DNA from 4 places in the Mesorhizobium sp. B2-1-8 genome. Region 1 is predicted to be linked to each of the others. Evidence: riboswitches for the same ligand, from Rfam matches in the RefSeq annotation. Region 1 holds a riboswitch; each other region holds the start of a gene.
What was found. A riboswitch is a leader RNA that binds a small molecule or an ion and turns the genes downstream of it on or off. The one in region 1 is predicted to bind cobalamin.
Positions count from the first base shown of each region.

Region 2: linked by a shared signal. The riboswitch ahead of FJ970_RS23210 (DUF1636 family protein) and the one ahead of FJ970_RS16735 (CbtB domain-containing protein) in region 1 are both predicted to bind cobalamin.
Region 3: linked by a shared signal. The riboswitch ahead of FJ970_RS15940 (DUF1636 family protein) and the one ahead of FJ970_RS16735 (CbtB domain-containing protein) in region 1 are both predicted to bind cobalamin.
Region 4: linked by a shared signal. The riboswitch ahead of FJ970_RS01795 (aromatic ring-hydroxylating oxygenase subunit alpha) and the one ahead of FJ970_RS16735 (CbtB domain-containing protein) in region 1 are both predicted to bind cobalamin.

Region 1 is NZ_CP083952.1:3,419,202-3,424,752, forward strand. Features, by position in the region: gene FJ970_RS16720 (heparan-alpha-glucosaminide N-acetyltransferase) at 1-912, opposite strand, end outside; gene FJ970_RS16725 (MFS transporter) at 1,147-2,346, shown strand; gene FJ970_RS16730 (aromatic ring-hydroxylating oxygenase subunit alpha) at 2,350-3,519, opposite strand; cobalamin riboswitch at 3,663-3,862, shown strand; gene FJ970_RS16735 (CbtB domain-containing protein) at 3,898-4,077, shown strand; gene FJ970_RS16740 (CbtA family protein) at 4,093-4,899, shown strand; gene cobU (bifunctional adenosylcobinamide kinase/adenosylcobinamide-phosphate guanylyltransferase) at 4,892-5,407, shown strand; gene cobO (cob(I)yrinic acid a,c-diamide adenosyltransferase) at 5,409-5,551, shown strand, end outside.
Region 2 is NZ_CP083952.1:4,719,461-4,725,011, forward strand. Features, by position in the region: gene FJ970_RS23190 (MarR family winged helix-turn-helix transcriptional regulator) at 1-353, opposite strand, end outside; gene FJ970_RS23195 (FecCD family ABC transporter permease) at 499-1,548, opposite strand; gene FJ970_RS23200 (ABC transporter substrate-binding protein) at 1,548-2,495, opposite strand; gene FJ970_RS23205 (ABC transporter ATP-binding protein) at 2,541-3,329, opposite strand; gene FJ970_RS23210 (DUF1636 family protein) at 3,326-3,739, opposite strand; cobalamin riboswitch at 3,829-4,035, opposite strand; partial or broken gene FJ970_RS23215 (AraC family transcriptional regulator) at 4,231-5,063, shown strand; gene FJ970_RS23220 (helix-turn-helix domain-containing GNAT family N-acetyltransferase) at 5,071-5,551, opposite strand, start outside.
Region 3 is NZ_CP083952.1:3,249,855-3,255,405, forward strand. Features, by position in the region: gene FJ970_RS15930 (cobaltochelatase subunit CobN) at 1-255, opposite strand, end outside; gene cobW (cobalamin biosynthesis protein CobW) at 274-1,311, opposite strand; gene FJ970_RS15940 (DUF1636 family protein) at 1,313-1,741, opposite strand; cobalamin riboswitch at 1,779-1,986, opposite strand; gene FJ970_RS15945 (winged helix-turn-helix domain-containing protein) at 2,016-3,215, opposite strand; gene FJ970_RS15950 (NADH-quinone oxidoreductase subunit A) at 3,548-3,913, shown strand; gene FJ970_RS15955 (NuoB/complex I 20 kDa subunit family protein) at 3,904-4,485, shown strand; gene FJ970_RS15960 (NADH-quinone oxidoreductase subunit C) at 4,490-5,095, shown strand; gene FJ970_RS15965 (NADH-quinone oxidoreductase subunit D) at 5,105-5,551, shown strand, end outside.
Region 4 is NZ_CP083952.1:388,464-394,014, reverse strand. Features, by position in the region: gene FJ970_RS01800 (hybrid-cluster NAD(P)-dependent oxidoreductase) at 179-1,279, opposite strand; gene FJ970_RS01795 (aromatic ring-hydroxylating oxygenase subunit alpha) at 1,300-2,547, opposite strand; cobalamin riboswitch at 2,662-2,864, opposite strand; gene FJ970_RS01790 (DUF680 domain-containing protein) at 3,358-3,555, shown strand; gene FJ970_RS01785 (DUF680 domain-containing protein) at 3,627-3,830, shown strand; gene FJ970_RS01780 (DUF680 domain-containing protein) at 3,897-4,136, shown strand; gene FJ970_RS01775 (ABC transporter ATP-binding protein) at 4,216-5,328, opposite strand; gene FJ970_RS01770 (alpha-glucosidase family protein) at 5,359-5,551, opposite strand, start outside.

The DNA.
Region 1 (5,551 bases):
AGTCTGGTCGTTGTTGAAGAGCCGATCAAGAGAGCCTTCACCTTGAAGCGTCTCGAGCATGCAGCCGCAATAGCTCGAACAGAAGGTTGCGTTGCGCATCTGCTCGCACGAGCGCTGGCAGGTTTTCAGGAAATTGACTTGCGGAGGCTCGACCTGCGCCGGCATCACTTGCGAGAACAGCCAGACGCAACTGATCAGCAGCGGCTGGTGGATCAGGTAGAAGGCCAGGCTGTGGCGGCCGATGAAGACCAGCGGATTGGCCCAACGGCCGGGCACGAGGCTCGCCAGGCGTGCCCGTATGCCGGAAGCGGACGCCAGTTTCGCCGCCCCAAGGCCGAGAAGCACCGCGCCGAACCAGGGGAACAGCGGCACGTAGTCGTTGGAACGCGGATTGATGGCGGAAAGGCCGATCCACCACAGCCAGGGGTGATCGAAGGCCTCGAAGCGCAGGTAGACTGGCGCGGCGATGACGAGCGCGGCGACGACAAGCGTCAGCAGGGCCGGCAGGCGCAGGAAGGCGAGGCCAAGCAGGCTGGCGAGTGCGATCTCGTGCAGGATGCCGAAGAAGATGAATCCATCGGGCGTGGCGATGCGGGTGACGATCGAGATGGCGACCGCGGCACCTGCAACCATGGCGAACCGCTTCCAGAAACCGTTCCAGCGGATCTGTCGGCCATGCGCGAGATACAGGCTGACACCGACCAGGAACAGGAAGGTCGAGGCGATGCAGCGGGCGTAGATCTTCCACCAGCCGAAGGCGGTGAGACCGGGATCGGTGTAGCCGAAGAATTCCAGATCCCAGGTGAAATGGTAGCTCGCCATCGCGATTAGCGCGACGCCGCGCAAGATATCGATGGCGACGATGCGCTTCGATGGCTCCGGAGCGGGTGCGGTCGGCGTGTGGATGCTCATGGTCTCGCGATCTGATTCAGCCCCTACAAGACGACTATCACGGTTGCACCGGATAGAAGAAGGCCGGTCGCCTTGGCCTGGGTCGCGCGGCGGGTGCGCGTCAGCCGCCGGGTTGGGCCAGCGCCGGAAAGCCTTTGACCGGCTTCGCTTTTGCCGGATGTGCGTCGGTTTCCTCTTAATGGGCCTGAAATGTCCACGGCAGATTTGACGCCGCGATTCTGCTTTGGGGAAGCAATGTCCACGCATGTGCGCCATCCGATCTGGCTTCCGGCCCTCAAGGCCGCGGATGCGCGCACCTTCGCCTCGCTCTACGCGGTGGAATCCTTCGCCCGCGCCATGGTTTCGAGCGTCATACCGATCCAGGCCTACGAGATCCTCCATAACGAGCAGATCGTCTCGATCCTCTATACCGTCGTGTCCATGCTCGGCCTGTCGGTGACCTTGTTCATGCCGATGCTGATCCGCCGCTTCGCGCGGCGCTGGGTCTACACGGCGGGCGCCTGCCTGCTCGCCATCGGCTCGCTGTTCTTCGTCACTCATTCGCTCGCCGGGCAAGTGGCCGGGATGCTGTGCCGGGTGATGGGCGCCAGCGCGCTGTCGATCACGCTCAACCTCTACATCATGGACCACATCCGCAAGACCGACTTCATGCAGGCTGAATCGCTGCGCATGGCGTGGTCGATGGTCGCCTGGACGGGCGGGCCGACGCTCGGCATCTTCCTTTACGCGCATTTCGGCATCTATGCCGCGCATGGCGCGGTGGCGGTTTTCGCCATGGCCTTGCTGGCGCTGTTCTGGACCTATCGGCTGGGCGACAACCCGTCGATCCGCCCCGGCAAGACGCGGCCGGCCAATCCGCTCGCCAATATCGGCCGCTTCGTGGCGCAGCCGAGGCTCAGGCTCGCCTGGCTGATCGCCTTCGGCCGATCCTGCTTCTGGACGACGTTCTTCGTCTATGGACCGCTGTTCATGGTCATCACCGGGCAAGGTGAACTGGCGGGCGGCCTGCTGGTCTCGGCCGGCAATGCGCTTTTGTTCATGGCGATCTTCTGGGGCAAGGCGGGAAAGCGCTTCGGCGGCCGCCGGACCATGACATTTGCCTATTTCGCCATGTCGGCGATGCTGCTGGCCGCGGGCACGGTCGGAGCCGCAGCGCCCTTGCTCACCGGCGCCTTCCTGCTGTGCGGGGCCTTCTTCACCATCGCGCTCGATGCGCTGGGTTCGACCGCCTTCATGCGCTCGGTGCGCTCCTATGAGCGCGCGCAGATGGCGGCGGTCTACCGCACCTATCTCGACTTTTCCGAACTGACGCCGCCGCTGGTCTATTCGGTGGTGCTGGCCTTCTTCGGACTGGGATCGGTGTTCGTCACGCTCGGCCTGCTGGCGGCGTTTTGCGGCTTCATGACGTGGCGCTACCTGCCGAAGTCCCTGTAAAAATCAGGGCGAAAGCGCCGTATGGCGCTCGCGCACCCAATTGTGGAAACGATGCAAGTCGTACTCCTCGGGCATCAGCACGCCGGCTGTATGACGCATCGAGCGCAGGCCTTTCTGGTTGACCTCGCAGATCGCGGCATCCTCCTCCAGCACCTGTGTGCCGAAGGCGACGATGTTGTCGATGTCGGTCTCGGCGAGCGCCTCGGGCGCGAACAGCCATTCGGCGGTCAATTCGGTCTGCTCCGGGCCGAGCGGCACCAGCCGCACGGTCCTGACATAGTCGACATGGCCGACGATGAACATCGAGGGCAGGCTGGTGACGTAGGTCTGGCCAGCGGTTCGTTCCGCCTGCGTCAAGCCCGGGAAGACCGGCCCGTGCGTCCGCCCGTCACGCGACCATGTTTCAGCCCCGGCGCGCAGGCCGCCGGAAAACTCCGGCGCATCATTGGCGGCATGGCGCGCCCATTCGGGATCGTCGTGCCGGCTCATCAGACCGCGGCCATAGATCGGCACAAGCCGCGACAGGTCCTTGTGAACGCCCGGGCAGTGCAGGCATTCGTTGAAGTTTTCCCAGAAAATCTTCCAGTTGCAGTTCATGACCTTGCGCAGCACATGGCCCGACACCAGCGTGTCCAGCGGCCAGTTGCCGAGGTCGCCGGAGGCCGGGTCGAAGGGTGACTGCGCCGAGCCGGCGGCATCTTCAGCAAGATTGACGAAGACGAAGCCCCGCCACACCGAGAGGGCAACGCGGTAAAGCGGATAATCGGCCTTGTCGAAGCCGTCAGGCAGCGACTTCGATGGCACGCGCACAAGGTCGCCGCGCAGCGAATAGGACCAGGCATGATACGGGCAGGTGATCAGCCGCGCCTTCAGCCGTCCTTCGCTTTCCTGGCAAAGCTGCGAGCCGCGATGCCGGCACGTGTTGTGGAAGGCACGCAACGCGCCGGTCTCGTCGCGCAACACAAGAATTTCCTGCGTACCGACGCGGAAGGTGCGGAATGCCAAAGGCCGGGCAAGGTCGGCCTCGCGGCAGACGAGCAGCCAATTTCTGTACCAGATGGCGTCGAGATCACGCTGATAGTTCTCCTGATCCCAATAGGCCGATGAGGGCAGCGACGGCTCGGTTCGGGTCAGGCCGTTATAGGGCTCGCGCTCGCTGGCATCGGGCTGCATGGCTGGCTTCCTGTGAGGGTTGCCAGCCGACACCCGGCCATGGAGTTTGTCAATCAGGACGGGATGGGAGCGGCTTTGCCGATACGACGCTCCTGCGCTGGCTGCTGTCGGAATTTGGTTTGCCGCGCGCGGCGAATTTCCCTATAGTCATCAGCGTCGTCGGTTCCTTTTTGGAGCCAAGAGGGAATGCGGTGCGGACAGGAATTCCTGTCCAATGCCGTGGCTGCCCCCGCAACTGTGTGCGGTAGTCCTCTCCATATGCCACTGAAGGTTTTCCTTCGGGAAGGTGGGGAAGGGCGCTTATCCGCGAGCCAGGAGACCTGCCGGCGACAGGAAACTGACTTCGATGCCCTCGGGTGGAGGGCGAAAGGACAAGACATGACTACCGCTTCCGTCTCCCTCGGCGCCTCCGTCTCCTCGCAGTCGCGCTTCATGCAGCTCGCGCTCGCGGCGCTGCTCGGCATCTTCGTCGTCGGCTTTGTCGGTTTCTCGCATATCGATGCGGTCCACAATGCCGCCCACGACTATCGCCACTCGATGGCGTTTCCCTGCCACTGACGAGGATCTGACATCATGAATCTGTTTCGCAACGTCGTGTTCGTCGCGGCGATCGCGGGGCTCGTGGCCGGTGTCGTTCTCGCCTGCATCCAGGCCTATGCGACAGTGCCGCTGATCCTCAAGGCGGAGGTCTACGAAAAGGCCGGCGGCCGCCATCACCACGACCATGGCGCGGCACCCGCCGCAACCGATACCAGCGCCGTAAGCACGGTCGCGCCCGCTGGGAATGCGATGAGTTCTGCCGCGCCAGCAGCCGTCGAAGCCAAGACGCCGGCGGAGGAAGACGAAGCCTGGGCGCCGGCCGACGGTTTCGAGCGTTTCGCCTTCAGCGTGGTTGCCAATATCGTCACCGGCATCGGTTTCGCGCTGGTCCTGGTCGCGGTTTCCGAGTTTGCCGGCGGCATCGGCAATTGGCGCCAGGGCGTGTTCTGGGGGCTGGCCGGCTTTGCCGTGTTCACGCTGGCGCCTGGCCTCGGCCTGCAGCCGGAACTGCCGGCAATGCCGGCGGCCGATCTTCTTCCGCGTCAGATCTGGTGGACGGCAACGGCGGCGGCGACCGCCATCGGCCTTGGTCTGATCGTGTTTCGCAGATCGCTGCCGTTGACCATCCTCGCCGTCTTGCTGATCGTCGCCCCGCATGTCGTCGGCGCGCCGCAGCCCGACAGTTTCGAAACACCGATCCCGGAAGGCCTGCACCATCAGTTCGTGGTGGCGGTGACGGTGACCAATCTGGTGTTCTGGCTGGTGCTCGGCGCCGTCGTCGGCGTGGTGCGCAGACGCTTCACCGGCACGGCGACCAGCCTGCGCGACAGCTTTGCCTGATCGCGGCAAGCTGACCTTCATCATCGGTGGCGCGCGCTCCGGCAAGAGCGCGCACGCCGAAACCCTGGTGGCGGCATTGCCCTCGCCATGGGCCTATATCGCCACGGCGCAAGCCTGTGACGACGAGATGCGCGAGCGCATCGCGTTGCACCGCTCGCGGCGCGGCGAAGGGTGGTCGACCATCGATGCGCCACTCGACCTTGCCGAAGCGCTGGAAGCCTTGCCGGATGATCAGCCGGTGCTTGTCGACTGCCTGACGCTGTGGCTGACCAATCACATGTTGGCCGATCACGACGTTGACGCGGCGTGCCGACGGCTGGCGGACGTGCTGTCGCGGCCGCGCGGGCCGTGGTTCGTGGTATCGAACGAGGTCGGGCAAGGCATCGTGCCCGACAATGCGCTGGCGCGGCGTTTTCGCGACGACGCCGGCCGGCTCAACCAGCGGGTCGCCGCGGTCGCCGACACGGTGCTCCTGATGGTGGCGGGGCTACCGCTCAAGGTGAAGTGAAATGACTGACATCGACGACAAGGATGAAGAACGCCATCGCGCCAAGATGGCCAAGCGCAAGGCGGTGCAGGACGCCGAGGTTGCCGGCAAGACTATCGAGAAGGGCTTGCTGATCGTCAACACCGGCCCCGGCAAGGGCAAGAC
Region 2 (5,551 bases), 1.3 Mb from region 1:
AGCGATTCCTCATAGACCTCGCCAGCGAGGCTCTTGACGTCCGCATAGGCCGCATTCGCCTTCTCGGTTGGGAAGATCATCCGTACGCGCCGGTCGGCCGCGTCGGAGCGGCGTTCGATCCAGCCGCCCTCCTCCATCCGGTCGACCAGGCGTGAGACGCTGATCGGCTCGATTTCGAGCAGTTCGGCGAGTCGCGCCTGTGCAACGCCCGCCTCCTTGGCAACGCGGACCAGAAGCCGCCATTGCGCCGAAGAGAGGCCCAGTCCGCTGGCGCGCGCCTCAAAGCGCTTGCGCATCAGGCGCTGCACGTCGTGGATCAAAAATCCCAGTCTGTCGATGCCATCTGAAACCATGAGCGATACATATAATAAGCGTGCTTACTATTCAAGATACCACATCGCCACGAAAGCCGGAAAAATGCGCATGGCAGGTCTGCAACGCGATCCTGGTTAGCGACAGGTGAACGCCCCTCTCATGCGAAACGCGCAGACGCCGTCTTCAAAGGCGGTTTCGAACAACCATGGTGACGACGAAGAACGCGCCGAGCGAGCTGGTGATGATGCCGATCGGCAGTTCCTGCGGCGGCAGCAAGGTCCGGGCCAGAAGATCGCTTGCCAGCAGGAGCATCGCCCCGAAAACCGCGCAACTTGCGATCAGGCGCAGATGCAAGGGACCGGCCAGTGGCCGCGACAGATGCGGGATCATCAATCCGACAAAGCCGATGACGCCGGCGACCGAGACGAGGATTGCCGTCGAGAAAGCCGCCACGAGAAATGTCGTCCTGCGCATGCGGGCCACCGGCACGCCGAGACTTTCGGCGGCGCTTTCGCCGGCCAGGAAAGCGTCCAGCTTGCGGTGGTTCCACAGTCCGTAAGCCGCGATCGTGCCAGCGCCCACCGCGCCCAGCCACACATTGTCCCAGCGCGCCAGCCCGAGCCCGCCCATGGTCCAGAACAGCACCGAATGGGCCGCGCGCTGGTCGCCGGCAAAAACCAGATAGTTGGTCAAGGCCGTGAACATGAAAGAGACGGCAAGGCCGGCGAGGATCAGCCGTTCGGGACCTTGCCCCCTCACCCGCGCCACCAGCAAAAGCACGATGGAGGCGGCGAGTATGCCGCCGGTGAACGCAGCCACAGGCAAGGTCCAGATGCCGAAGCTGTCACCAAAGACGGTGATGACGGAAACCGCGCCGGCAGCGGCCCCCGACGACAGGCCGAACAGGAAAGGGTCGGCAAGGTCGTTGCGGGTCACCGTCTGCAAAAGCGCGCCGACGATACCCAGCCCGCCGCCGACACAGATCGCCAGGATCGTGCGCGGCAGCCGCAAGTCGACGACGATCTTGCCGACCGGGCCCGATATCCCGGGCTCATCCAGCCCGATGGCACGGCCAAGTGCGGCGACGACATCGGTTAGAGGTATCAGCGTCGAGCCGTAAGCGATCGACAGCAGCGCGAGAGCGACGAGCGCCACCGCGCCCGCCGTCATGGCCAGCGTGAAGGCCTTGTGCCCTGAAAGCGCGCCGGATTTGTGCTCTCGGGCAAGACCCATCAGAACGCTTCCGGATGCATCGCCCTGGCGATCTTGCCGATGGCTTCGATGTTCGCCGGTCCTGGCGTCAGTTCGGCATAGCGAAGCGCCACGAAGCGCTCGTTCCTGACCGCGTCCGTCTCCTTCATCGCCGGGTGCGCCTTCAGGAAATCGAGCAGTTTCCTGTAACCGCCGCCGTCCTGATAATCGAGCAGGATGAGGAATTGCGGATTGCGCGCCGCCACCGTTTCCCAATCCGTGTTGCCCCAGCTAGTATCCATGTCGGCCATGATGTTGTCGCCGCCGGCTGCCGATATCATGGCGCTGGGGATGGCGAACTTTCCCGCGGTAAACGGCTTGTCCTCGCCGGAATCGTACAGGAACACGCGTGTTCCCTTGGCGCTGCCGACCTTGGCGATGATATCGGCGAGTTGCGCCTTCCAGCCGGCGACAAGCTTTTCCGCTTCCGCCTCCTTGCCGAAGACCTTGCCCAGCTTTTCGACGTCGCCATAGAGCAGGTCCATGGAGGCGGCCGGGCGGCTCTTGTCGAGATGGACGCAGCTTTCGGTCAGCACCAGCGTCTTGATGCCGTGCGGTGCGAGCGTGTCGGGGGTCACCTCGCCGCCGGGCTTCATGCCGTAGTACCAGCCGGCGAAGAAGAAGTCGGGCTCGACGGCGATGAGATTCTCCAGCGTCGGATATTTCGGCGCCAGTTCGGGAATGGAGCCCTGCTCAGCCTTGAATTCGGGGGCGACCTTGTACCATCCGGTGATACCGGTCAGGCCGACGATAGATGGCTGCAGCTTCAGCGCGAAGGCCATCTCGGCCATGTTGAGATCATGGATGACGGCGCGCTTCGGCGGCGCGTCGAAGGTCAGCGGCTTGCCGCAGCTGTCGACGGTGACGGGGAAGGCAAAGGCCGTCGAGGCCAGCAGCGAGACGACGAGGGACAAGGCGAGGCGTTTCACGGACTTTGCTCCTTGGTTGAACGTGTCGGATAAGGATGGATTTGATCAGGACGGCGGTGCGGCGCGGTTCGGAAGGTCGAACACCGTCAGTTCGCGGTCCTCGGTGGGATGGCGCAGGCGAAACACGTCGACGCCGAAAATCTCGCGGATCAGCTGCTGCGTCAGCGCCTCGTGCGGCGGCGCCAGCGCCTGCAGCCGGGCCTCGTTCATCACCGCGACCCGGGTGGCGAAGGGTGCCACCAGGGTCAGATCGTGCAGCACCGCGATCACGGTCATGCCGAAGCCGGCCACCAGTTCGAGCAGTTGCGCGCGGGCGCGCGGATCGAGGTGGTTGGTCGGCTCGTCGAGGAACAGGATTTTGGGCTCCTGCGCGATGGCGCGCGCAAGCTGGGCGCGCTGGCGTTCGCCACCAGACAGCGAGCCGATGGTCCGGCCGAGCAGCGGCAACAGGCCGGCCCGGCGCAGCGCGTCCACGACAATGTCGCGTTCCTCGCCGCGGCGCCTCAGGCCGGCATGCGGGACGCGGCCAAGTTCGACATAGTCGATCACCGCCAGCCGTGGGTCCGGCTGGTCTGTCTGGCCCACGACGGCGATATGCAGGGCTCGCTCGGAGGGGGAAATCCTGTCCAGGCGCCGCCCGCCGAGCTTCACCTCCCCGGAGCTCGGCCTGAGCATGCCGGACAACATGCGCAGCAGCGTGGTCTTGCCGGCGCCGTTGGGGCCAATGATGGCGAGGCGGTCGCCCGATGTCACCGACAGGCTGACGGCATGGACCAGATGCCGGCCATTCGCCATCGCGCCCAGGTCGCGCGCATCGAGAAGCGGCGTTGTCATCGAGTGCCATCCGTCAGCTTGCCGGCTCCCGGGATGCGGGCCAGCGTCTTGCCGGCCAGGCGCGGCGGACGTTGTCCGGAATTGCACCAGCCATCGGGAAGCGAAGCGTAGAGCCTGGCAAACCGCACGAGATCGGCAGCGTCCGCCTGCGCGTCGATCGACCCGAAGAGATAGGCTGCCTTGCCTGGCGCCTGGAAAGCCACTGCCAGGGGACGCGCGCAACCCGCCATGCAAGCCACGCCCTCGACCGTGAAACCATGCGCCACGTCAGGCTGGGCCGCGAGGCGGGAGCACAACTCGGCGCACAAACCTTCGCCCGACCTGACACCGGTCGGCACGTCGCGGCAAAGGGTGCACACGATGATCTGGTGCATGGAGCCGGGGTGAATACGATCGATTGCGCCGTCCAACTTCCCGTCACTTTCAAAACTGGCGACGGAAGGATGTTGGCCGACCGGCCGACAAGACCGATATCCACGTTTCCTCCCGGCACACCCCGTCCGGTCAACTCAGCGATGGCAGGTCTCCTGGCTCACGGGTCTCCGCGCAATCCTGCCTTCCCAGCCTTGCCGGCCAGTGGCGTTCCGGATCTTGCTCGCCGCTTACAGTTGCGGGGGCAGCCGCGGCCTCGACCCCATGGGGTCTCACCGCGTTCCCTTTTCACCCCTCGCCTTTCGGCTCGGGGACCATCACGAGTCGCAGCCTAGGCCGCGCGCGAAGGCGAGGCAAGGCGGTTGCTTCGTTTTGTTATAACAGAACAAACAAGAGAGCAAGCCTGTCGTCGACTTTGCGTCCACCGCCCGACAGCCGTTGCCGCTTTCGATTTTGCGCCAGGCGCAATTTCGATCAAACTGGCCGGGCAACGAGGCGCCAGAGTGAGAACGCCACATGCGAGGAACACATGAACCCGACCGAGAAGGCGCTATGGTTTGTCGAGAGCCACCTGCCGGAGGCCATTACGCTCGACGATGTCGCGGCAAGCAGCGGCGTCTCGCGCTTTCATGTGACGCGCGCCTTCGGCGCGGCCACGGGACGGTCGGTCGTGGGCTATATGCGGGCGCGCCGCTTGAGCGAAGCGGCGCGCAAGCTGGCCGGCGGCGCACGTGACATTCTCCAAGTCGCGCTCGATGTCGGCTACGGCTCGCACGAGGCGTTCACGCGGGCTTTTCGCGATGAGTTCGGCACCACGCCTGAACTGGTGCGCGCGCAAGGCTCGACCCGAAACCTCGACCTCGTGGAGCCTATCCTGATGGACAGTTCACTTCTCACACGCTCGAGCCGCCGCGCTTCGAGACCAGCCGCCCCTTGCTCATCGCCGGGCTTGGCGAACGCTACAGTTGCGAGTCCAGCGCCGGCATCCCAATGCAGTGGCAGCGCTTCGCCCCCTATATCGGCAACATTCCCGGCGAGGCGCCTGGCGTCTTCTACGGCGTCTGCCTCAACGGCGACGACGCCGGCAATTTCGACTATGTCGTCGGCGTCGAGGTGACGGATTTCTCCGACCTGCCCAAGGATTTTTACCGCGTGCGTGTGCCGGCGCAGAAATACGCCGTCTTCACGCATCGTGAGCACATCTCGACCATCCGGCGCACGATCAACACGATCTGGAACAGCTGGCTGCCCGGCTCCGGCCATGAAATCGCCGACGCGCCGGAATTCGAGCGCCACGGGCCCGAATTCGATGGCCGCACCGGTAATGGCGGGCTGGAAATCTGGGTACCGGTCAAGGCATGACGCGCCGCTACAGTTCCAGATCCCAATTCTGTCCGACCAGATCCTTGCCGAAGGAATGGTGAGGCTCTTCCTCGATCAGCTTGAAACTGGCCGCCTGATAGATGTGCCTGGCCGCGGTCAGAATGTCGTTGGTCCATAAGGTCAGCGTCTTGTATCCCCTGGCGCGGGCAAAGCCGATGCATTCCTCGACCAGGCGCTTGCCGATGCCGAGGCCGCGCGCCGAAGGTTCGACATAGAGCAGCCGCAGCTTGGCCACCTGATCCGACTTGCGCACCACGAAGACCGAGCCGACGACGTCGCCTTCCCGTTCGGCGATCCAGCCGCGCTCCCATTTCGGATCGTACGATTTTACGAACGCCGCGAGGATTTCGGCGACCAGCGCCTCGTAGGTTTCATCCCAACCATATTCCTGGGCGTAGAGCATGCCCTGGCGGCGCGTGACCCAGCCGATGTCGCCAACCTGCAGCGGCCGCAGGATGTAAGGCACC
Region 3 (5,551 bases), 170 kb from region 1:
ACGCACCAGGACGACCTTGGCGTGGCGGGCGACGCTGTCGACCCAGAGGTCGACCGACATGGGATGGCGCAGGTCGCGCAGTGCCGCCAGCCGCATCGAGGGCAGGCGATCGGCGTCGGCCTTCCATGCCGCCGCCAGCCCGGCGAGGTCGCTGTCGGTGAAGGATAGAGCCACGATATCCGCCGGCGTCTGCCTGAGATCGACAGGCTCGGCGAGATCGTCGAGCGAGGCGGAGGTCGTGGTGAGGATGTGCATCGCGCCCGTGCCCGAAAATCAGCCGGCGAGTATGCGTTCGATCGCCGGCCGGTTCAGCCCCTTGAGGCCGATGACGACCAGGCGCGAACGACGGTCGTCCCCGGCGGTCCAGGCGCGGTCATAGTAGTGATTGACGCGCGGGCCGACGGCCTGCAGCAGGAGCCGCATCGGCTTGCCGCCGACCTCGACGAAGCCTTTCACCCGCAACACGTTCTCCTGTTCGGCGGCCGCGGCGACGCGCTTTGCCAGCTCGTCGGGATTGGCGATCGAGGGAATGTCGACGATGAACGTGTCGAAGTCGTCATGCTCGTGGTCGAATGCGCCGTCGTGATGGGATTTGCGGTTCTCGATATCGTCCTCGACGGCGAGCCCGAGGCCGAGCAGCACCGAGGGATCGACCTTGCCATGAGACGTCGGCACGATCTTCACGGCGCGGGCGGCGTGTTTGCCGATGATGCTGTTAGCGCGGGCCGAGCCGTCGGCGTCCATCAGGTCGCTCTTCGACAGGATGATCAGATCGGCGCAGGCGATCTGGTCCTCGAACACTTCCTCGACCGGATCATCATGGTCGAGGCTTTCATCCCCGGCGCGCTGCGCCCGCAGGGCTTCCATGTCGTTGGCAACCCGGCCTTCGGCAAGTGCGGGACCGTCGACCACGGCGATGACGCCATCGACGGTCACGCGGCTCTTCACCGACGGCCACTGGAAAGCCTGGACCAGCGGCTTGGGCAGAGCGAGGCCCGAGGTTTCGATCAGGATATGGTCGACCTTCGGCGTCAGGGACAGGATCTGGTCGAGCGCCGGCACGAAATCGTCGGCGACGGTGCAGCAGATGCAGCCATTGGCCAGTTCGACGATGTTTTCCTCGGGGCAGGTGTCGATGCCGCAGCCCTTGAGGATTTCGCCGTCGATGCCGATGTCGCCGAACTCGTTGACGATGATGGCAATCCGTTTGCCGCCGGCGTTTTCCAGGAGATGGCGGACAAGGGTCGTCTTGCCGGCGCCGAGGAAGCCGGTGACGACGGTGCAGGGAACGCGGGAAACGGATGCGGTCATATCAGTCTTTCAGCATGTCGAGGGGAGGGATGCGGGCAACGAGGCCGCGTTTGAGGCTATCGGGCCTGCCCCGCCAGGGAATGAGGCCGTCGCTGGAGGTGGCGAAGAGTTTCGCGCCGGTGACGAGATCGGCACCGCTGGTCGGGGTCAGATCGCCAAACACATAGCTCCAGCATCCGTCGCGCAGGATTGCGGCGCTCAGCCGGCGCTTGCAATTGCCGAGGCATTCGACGGTGCGGATGCGGATGTTGTCGCCCGAGGCGGCTTGGCGCGTATCTTCAGCCAAAAGTTCGCCGGCCCGGGGATGAGCATCGGAGCCGGTCTCGTCGCGACAGGAGGCGCAGACGATGACAGTGATGCCGGCCAGGGAATCATCCCCGCCGGACGAAATGTCCGTTGTTTCAGCCGAAAAACTGCTGTCGCGATCCAAATCAGGCTCCTTGCCCGGAAAACCCGCCGGGCGATCGGATTCTTGCATTCCAGACGGCAGGTCTCCTGGCTCGCGGGTCATCGCCTTGGGTAGCCGCCTTCCCGGGACAATCCCAGTGGCTTTCGGCCTTGGCTCTTCGCTCACAGTTGCGGGGACAGCCGCGGATTTGGGATTTTCAATCCCGCACCGCATTCCCTCTTGGCCCCTCCCTTTGCCGAGAGGAGACCGTCTGGATTGGATTTAGGCTCTTGCGGGCAGCGGTGTCAACGCGAGCTTACGACACCGCGATGTCGGACAGCGCCGGGCCTAGATCGCCGGCGGGCGTCACTTCGATGCGTTCGAGGCCAAGCCAGCCCTGCATCTGCTTCAATTCCTCGGAGAGCTGAGCGGTGGTTTCGGGCGGTGCGCCGGGCTCGGCGTAAGCGGCATGGACACGCAGGACACTTGCCGGCCGGTCAGCTTTGAGGTCGACGCGCGCCACGATCCTGTCGCCGAGCAGGAAGGGCAGGACGTAGTAGCCATATTGGCGCTTGTCGGCGGGAGTGTAGATCTCGATGCGGTAGCGGAAATCGAACAGCCGCTCGCTGCGCGAGCGCTCGAAGACGACCGGATCGAACGGCGCCAGCAGGGCGCGGGCGTCGATCTTGCGTGGCAAGCGCGCGTCCCTATGAAGGTATGCCGGCTTGTCCCAGCCCTCGACCCGCACCGGTAGCAACTCGCCGGTCTCGACCAGTTCCTCCAGGCGGCCTTTCATGTCGGCGGGGGAGAGTCGAAAATAATCGCGCAGGTCGCCTGATGTCGCCACGCCATGGGCGCGGGCGGAGATGCGCAGCAATTCGCGATGCGCATCCTCGGCGGCTGGTACTGGCAGGTCGAGGATCGCCTGCGGCAGCACGCGCTCCGGCAAGTCGTAGAAGCGCTCGAAGCCGCGCCGGTGCGCCGTGGTGATGCGCCCGGCCCAGAACAGCCATTCGAAGGCGTGCTTGGCGTGGCTCCAGCCCCACCAGCCGCCGGAGCCTTTCTGGCCTTCCAGCGCGGAAGCGGCGATCGGCCCGCGTTCCACGACTTCGCGGTAGATCTCTTCTATATAGGCGGCGTGCTCACGGCCCCATTTGGCCAGCCCCAGATACATTTCATCGCCTTGCTCGGCGCGCCGCATGCGCCAGCGCATCAGCGGGTAGGTCTCGACCGGCAGGAATGAGGCCTCATGCGCCCAGTATTCGAACACAGTGCGCTTGCGGGTCACGGCGGCGTTGTCGAGCAAAGCGACGGGATAGGGGCCAAGACGCGAATAGAGGGGCATGTAATGGGCGCGAACCACCGCACTGACGGAATCGATCTGCAGCAGGCCGGTGCGAGACAGAACGCGGGCGAAGTGGCGGCGGTCGGGCGTGCCGGCGGGGCGGGGATCGAGAAATCCCTGAGCGGCGAGCGCGATGCGCCGGGCGGCGGCAAGCGAGATCTTTTCCTTCATGCGGATGCGTCTCTGGTGGACCTGTCTGGCGTTGCGGGGGGTGATTCCTGTCCATGCTAGCAGGGTTTTGGCGGCAACCTTGTCAGGAGAGAAAAGTGGAGTAAAAGACGAAGGAAATCAAACAGGAGCATATGGGACCAGTTTCTCCCGGATTGCCGTCCAGCTCGGTGTTTTGAACAAGGTTTGACTTGCTTCGCTGGAAGTGCTGCGCTAACCCTCGCCGCGTTGCAGCATAGGCTCCTTAAAACGGTTCAGCGGTTAATCTGTCACGCTTCCGCAATAAGGTCCGGTGCTGTAATCAACGTGGATTGGCGCCAACGGAAAGCCGCTGCATGAACGCACTCCTCAGTTCGTACCTGCCCATCGTCCTGTTTATCGGCGTGGCGCTGGTGGTCGGTCTGGCGCTGCTCGCGGCGCCGTTCCTGGTAGCCTACCGCAACCCGGATCCCGAGAAGCTGTCCGCCTATGAATGCGGATTCAACTCGTTCGACGACGCCCGCATGAAGTTCGACATCCGTTTCTACCTGGTGTCGATCCTGTTCATCATCTTCGATCTCGAAGTGGCCTTCCTGTTTCCCTGGGCGGTGTCTTTCTCGAAGATCGGCATGCTCGGTTTCTGGTCGATGATGGTGTTTTTGGCGGTGCTGACAATCGGCTTTGCCTATGAATGGAAAAAAGGAGCGCTGGAATGGGATTGAACGACAGTTCAGGCACCCTCGTCGCGCCGAAGCCCAAGGGTATCATCGATCCCAACACCGGCAAGCCGGTGGGGCAGGACGATCCCTTCTTCCTCGAAATCAACAATGAGCTTGCCGACAAGGGTTTTCTGGTCACCTCGACCGAGGCGCTGATCACCTGGGCGCGCAGCGGCTCGCTGATGTTCATGACCTTCGGCCTTGCGTGCTGCGCCGTCGAGATGATCCACACCTCGATGCCGCGCTACGATTCGGAGCGGTTCGGCGTCGCGCCGCGCGCGTCCCCGCGCCAGTCAGACATCATGATCGTGGCCGGCACGCTGACCAACAAGATGGCGCCGGCACTGCGCAAGGTCTACGACCAGATGCCGGAGCCCCGCTACGTCATCTCGATGGGCTCCTGCGCCAATGGCGGCGGCTATTATCATTATTCCTATTCGGTGGTGCGTGGCTGCGACCGCGTCGTGCCCGTCGACATCTATGTGCCCGGCTGCCCGCCGAGCGCCGAAGCCCTGCTCTACGGCATTCTTCTCCTGCAGAAGAAGATCCGCCGCACCGGCACGATCGAACGGTAAATCAATGGCCGCATCCCTTAGCGAACTGTCGACCTATCTCGGCGAGAAGCTGCCTGGCCGCTTCGGCGATGCGGTGCTCGCCTATGGCGAGCTCACCGTCCAGGTCGAGCCGGGCGATCTGGTCGAAGTGATGACTTTCCTGCGCGACGATGCGCGCTGCCAGTTCATATCGATCATCGATGTCTGCGGCGCCGACTATCCGTCGCGGGCCAAGCGCTTCGACGTCGTCTATCACCTGTTGTCGCCGAAACAGAATGTGCGCATCCGCGTCAAGGTGCAGGCCGACGAGGAGACGATGGTGCCGTCGATCACCGGCATCTATCCCGGCGCCGACTGGTTCGAGCGCGAGACCTACGATCTCTATGGCGTGCTGTTTTCGGGTCATCCGGACCTGCGCCGCCTGCTGACCGACTACGGTTTCGAAGGCCATCCGCTGCGCAAGGATTTCCCGCTGACCGGTTTCGTCGAAGTGCGCTACGACGACGAAGCCAAGCGCGTCATTTACGAGCCTGTGGAACTGAAGCAGGAATTCAGGAACTTTGACTTTTTGAGCCCGTGGGAGGGAACCGACTACGTTCTCCCCGGGGACGAAAAAGCCAAGACGAATTGAGGCGCCAGAATGGCTGAAACCTCCGTCCGCAACTTCAACATCAATTTCGGCCCGCAGCATCCTGCCGCGCATGGCGTTTTGCGCCTTGTTCTGGAGCTCGACGGCGAAGTCGTCGACCGCGTCGATCCGCATATCGGCCTGCTGCATCGCGGTACGGAAAAGCTGATCGAGGCAAAGACCTATCTGCAGGCGGTGCCTTATCTCGATCGGCTCGACTATTGCGCGCCGATGAACCAGGAGCACGCCTTCGCGCTCGCCGCCGAGCGCCTGCTAGGCATCGAGGTGCCGAGGCGCGGCCAGCTGATCCGCGTGCTCTATTGCGAGATCGGCCGCATCATGTCGCACATCCTCAATGTGACGACGCAGGCGATGGACGTCGGCGCGCTGACGCCGCCGCTGTGGGGCTTCGTCGAGCGCGAAAAGCTGATGGTGTTCTATGAGCGCGCCTCGGGCTCG
Region 4 (5,551 bases), 3.0 Mb from region 1:
GCCATAGGCGGCGACCGTCGCCTGATCGTCCCATTGGCGGAACTGCCGCGACGGCCGAAATATTTGCCATTGGCAAGGTTGAGCACCACGGCCTCGCCATCGAAGGATTCGAAAACGATATCCCGGCAAGGCAAGCTGTGCCGGCAAGGTGCCGACCATTTCTGCGATCAGTTCGGTATCAAGCCTCGATTTCCAGCGCCGACAATGGCTTGGAACAACAGGCCAGGATGAAGCCATCGTCGACCTCATGATCGAGGATGCCGCCATTGTGGCTCATCTCGACGCTGCCGGAGACTTTCTTCACCTTGCAGGTTCCGCACAGGCCGAATTCGCAGGCCGCCGGTATCCGCACGCCCGAGGCACGCGCCGTCTGCAGCACGGTCTGGCCGGCGACGCATTCGGCGTCGACATCCGAAAGCGCGAATCGGATCGGCGTCGCGGCTTCGACGGGGATAGCCACACCGTCCTGCGCCGGCGCCGCGAACGGCGCCGGGATTTCCTCCACGGTCGGTGCGGCAAAGCTCTCCTGATGGTACTTTGTCATGTCGAAGCCGGCGGCTTCCAGCATGCCGCGCACGGCGCGCATGAAGGGATCTGGGCCGCAGCAGAAGATTTCGCGTTCGCGGAAATCGGGTGCCAGGAGCGGCAGCCGGATGGCGTCGATGCGGCCCATATGGCCGTACCAGCCCTCGCGGCTCGACCGCTCCTCGATCATGAAGCCGAGCGACAGGCCCGGCATATGGCCACCGAGCAGCTCGAGCTCCTTGCGAAAGATGATCTCTTCCGGGCGCCGCGCGCAGTTGACGAAGCCGACATCGGTCCATGGCGCGCAGTCGTTCAGCCAGCGCAGCATCGACATCATCGGCGTCACGCCGGAACCGGCCGAGACGAACAGATACTTCGCCGCCGGATGGCTGTGCAGTGAAAAGTCGCCGCCTGGTCCATAGGCCTTGACGTGCGAGCCCGGCGCCAGGTGATCGAACATCCAGCGTGTGCCGACGCTGCCCGCTTGCGCCTTCACCGTCACCGCGATCGAGAACGGCCGCGACGGCGAGGACGACAGCGTGTAGGTGCGCATCAGCGGGCCGTCCGGCGTCGGCAGTTCCAGCGTCACGAACTGGCCTGGCTTGTAGCGGAACCAGGTCTGGTTGTCGGACCGGAAGGTGAAGGTCTTCACGTCCGGCGCCTCGTCGCTGACGCCGGTCACTTCCAGCACCTGCAGCCTGTCGTTCCAGGGCGCCATCTGGTCGAGATGACGATAAAGGCCAAGGTCGGTCATCGCATTCATCCCTCAGCCTCTCATGCGACGCTGCGCAGCGCAGGCCGGCCACCTTCGGCAAGGCGCGGTCCGATGAAGCGGGCATACCAGTCGACGAACTGGATCACACCGCCCTCATGCAGCTCGGAATAGGGGCCGGGCTCGTAAGCGGGCGATAGGATACCGAAGGCGTTCTCTTCGACGATGCGGCGATCCTGGTCGTTGGTTTCGGTCCAGACATGGGTGAGTTCGGCGAGATCGTAGTCGACGCCCTCGACCGCATCCTTGTGTACCAGCCATTTGGTCGTCACCGCCGTCTCCGTGGCGCTGACCGGCAGCACGCGGAAGGTGACGGCATGGTCGATGAGGATATGATTCCAGGTTGTCGGGTAGTGATAGTGCATCAGCGTGCCGATCCGGTCGGCCGAAACGCTGTCGGACAGGTTCTTCTTCACCGCCCGCTTGCCGGTCATCGTGTAGCTCTGGGCATCGCGCAGCAGCGGCGCGCGGGTGGCGCGGTATTGCCCGGCCGGGTCGATGCGGAATTTGCTGGGTAGGCCAGCAGCCTCGCATTTCGCCCAGTGCGCCAGCATCTCCGGATCGCTGTCGGCCCCTTGCACGCCGGTCACGGTCGGTGCTTCCGGGAAGGTCTTGCACAGCTCCGGATGATTGCCCGCACAATGATAGCATTCGCGGTTGTTTTCCCAGACCAGCTTCCAGTTGCCCTTCTCGATGATCGTGCTCTCGAAGGCGATCTTGGCCTCGCTGAGCCGGTGCGGCTTCAGATAGGGCTCGATCATCGCCCGCATCGGCGCGAAGTCGGCGGGCTCCTTGGCCAGGCAGATGAAGACATAGCCGGCGACGCTTTCGCAGGCGACCGGCTTCAGCCCGAACTGGCTCTTGTCGAACCCATCGGCCATCTGGCGGGCGAACAGCAGCCGGCCGTCGAGCTCGTAGGTCCACTGGTGATAGGGACAGACCAGTTTGGCGGCCATGCCCTTGTCGGTGTTGCAGACGCGGCTGCCGCGATGGCGGCAGGAATTATGGAAGGCGTTGATCTTGCCCTGCTGATCGCGCACCAGCACGACCGGATAATCGCCGATCTGCACGGTGATGAAGCTGCCCGGCTTGGGCAACTCGCAATCATGGCCGATGAACAGCCAGTCGCGATACCAGATCAGCTCCATGTCCAGCTTGAAGTAGTCCGGGTCGGTGTAAAAGGGCTGTTCCAGCGAAAAGCCTTGTTTGCGGCTGTTCAAGAGCCTCAGCATGTCGTTGCGCGCGTCCATGTCCTGTCCTCAGTTTCAAGGACTGAACTGGTGGTGATTGAGGAAGGACTGGACGCAGATCGGCAAAAAGCCGGACAAACACCATCCGCCTCTTGACCGCCCACCGCGATCAGTCGAGTTCTGGCCATCTCGGGCTGGTTTCCGGGCTCTGGAGTTGTCCTTGCGGACCATCGCGACACCTTCCCAGGCCTTCGCCCAGTGGTCTCCCGTTGCGACTTGAACTCCACCACCGTTGCGGGGGCAGCGCCGGAATCTGACCGGCTTCCCAATTCTCCGCTCCGTCGTCACGCAGCGGCACCTGAGATGCCTGATCTAATCACGGCAGGCTTTGCGACATCGGCACGAAAGCGACATCGCATCCATGCGGCGCGACACGCACGCTGGATCGCCGTGACAGGGTCGTAGCCGTTGGAATCGACCTCCGTCGCCAGACGCGCCGGCACCGTTTTCGACCCCTTTGCCGCGGGCGAGAAGGTTAACGGTTTCAAAAAGTGACTATTAGCAGAGTCTAAAATCGAACCGAACGGTTCGTTTCTGTTGACGGTGCGTGCAAGAGGGTGTGAACGCCGAGCCTCCGACACAGTTGATGATCGAGGCGTTGGATTTAGATAACCAATTGATATCACGAAGAAAAAGAGCGGATGTGGAAAGCCCTGGTACAATTTCAAGTGGTGGAGTCATGGTCCACGCTGAACAACTTCGTGATTGGAAACGGCCGCGGGGCTCTCCCACATCGGAGCTGTCCGAACGACGCGATTTTAATCCCAAGACACGCCGCTAGACGGACGGGAAAATACTGGAGTACCCAAAATGAAAAAGATTGTTCTCACTGCCGCCGCCCTTCTGGCGATTTCCGGCAGCGCCTTCGCTGGTAGCGACAATTACGGTGCCAATCAGCCCGCATCAGCCGTGGACAGCTCGTACACCGCTTCCACCTCCACCAAGACGTCGGAGCCGGTTGCTCAGGCGCCTGCTCAGGGCAGCGATCGCAACCTCTTCGGTCGCTAACGGCCTATCCGCACGGATGGCGGGCTTGCCCGCCGGTCCGGTGGAATTCAACAAATTCAGGAGTGTCTAAAATGAACAAGATCCTTATTGCCGCCGCCGCCGTTCTGGCTATTTCCGGCAGCGCTTTTGCCAGCGACAACTATGGCTCCAACGGTGCCAACCAGCCTGCTGCCGCGGTGGACAACTCGTACACCGCTTCGGTCGACAAGTCGGCTCCTGCCAACCAGGAGCCCGTCCAGCACGGCGCCGATCGCAACCTGTTCGGCAACAACTAACATCTCGTCAAGCAGGGACGGCGCGCTCAGCCCGTCCCTTGAATTCGAAAATATCGGAGTAAAAAAATGAAAAAGATTGTTCTTACCGCCGCCGCTCTTCTGATTGCCGCTGGCGGCGCCTATGCCGGCAACGACAACGTTGGCGGCACCGACATCAACAAGCAGGCGACCGTCAACGTCGATACGTCGCATACGGGTTCGATCCGCAACAGCGACTCGCCCGTCTACAAGCTGCTCAATTCGTCCGGCGACGTGCAGAAGCCGGCGCATCAGGGTGCTGATCGCAATCTCTTCGGCAACAACTAACCAGCCGTGGTGATATACAAAAGAGAGCGGCGGGTTTGCCCGCCGCTCTCTTTTTGCGTCGTCGAGACAGGTTGTGGTCTCAGGCGGCTTTTGCTTCCGCTTCGTGCAGCGCGAACGACCGTCCATCCGCATCGAAGATATGAAGGTCGCCGGCATTGGCGGTCAGCCGCAACGTCGAGCCGCGCTTGACCTCGACATTGCCCGGCAACTTGGTCACCAGCGGCAGGTCGGCCCGGCCGATGTCGATATAGACCAGCTGGACCTCGCCGAGCTGCTCGAGATAATCGACCGTCCCCTCGAACAGATAGTCGCTACCACTGGCGATCGCGAGATCTTCCGGCCGCACGCCGAAGCTGACCGCCGCTCCCTTTGCCGAGGCAGGCGTCGCGATCGGTACCGTCGCCTTGCGTCCGCCGACATGGCTGATGATGGTTGGGTTGCCCGTCTTGTCGACCGTCGCCGGCAGGATGTTCATGGCCGGCGAGCCGATGAACTGGGCGACGAAGAGGTTGCCGGGGTTCTTGTAGAGCTCCATCGGCGTGCCGACCTGCTCGATGTGGCCGTCCTTGAGCACGACGATGCGGTCGGCCAGCGTCATCGCCTCGACCTGGTCGTGCGTGACGTAGATCATGGTCGTGTTGGGCATGGATTCCTTGAGCTTGGCGATCTCGATGCGCGTGGCGACGCGCAGTGCCGCGTCAAGGTTCGACAGCGGCTCGTCGAACAGGAACACTTTCGGATTGCGCACGATGGCGCGGCCGATGGCGACACGCTGGCGCTGGCCGCCCGACATCGCCTTGGGCAGGCGGTCGAGATATTTGGTCAGCTGCAGGATCTCGGCTGCCTGCCGCACCCGCTTGTCGATCTCGGCCTTGCTTTCCTTGCCGATCTTCATCGAGAAGGCCATGTTGTCGTAGACGGTCATGTGCGGATAGAGCGCGTAGGACTGGAACACCATGGCGATGCCGCGCTTCGACGGAGGCACGTCGTTGACCACCTGGCCGTCGATCCTGAGTTCACCCGCCGTGATCTCCTCGAGCCCGGCGATCGAGCGCAGCAAGGTCGACTTGCCGCAGCCCGACGGACCGACGAAGACGATGAACTCGCCCGATTTGATGTCGAGGTCGATGCCGTGGAGAATGTTGAGATTGCCGTAGGACTTCTTCACTTGCCTCAAATTGACATCGGCCATTGGTTTCCTCCCAGTGATTCCTCGGATGTTTCAGTCTATGCGCCCGAACCAGGCGCCGTAGCCGCCGAGCTCGACCGAACCGGTGCTTGCCTGCCCGGAAAACCCGTGTCCCGCCAAAGGTTGCAGGGTTCGGTTGCCGAGGTCAACCTTCGCCGGCGCGGCAGCCAGATTGAAGACGCAGACGACCTCCTCATTGCCCGCCCGGCGCGTGAAAGCGACGGTG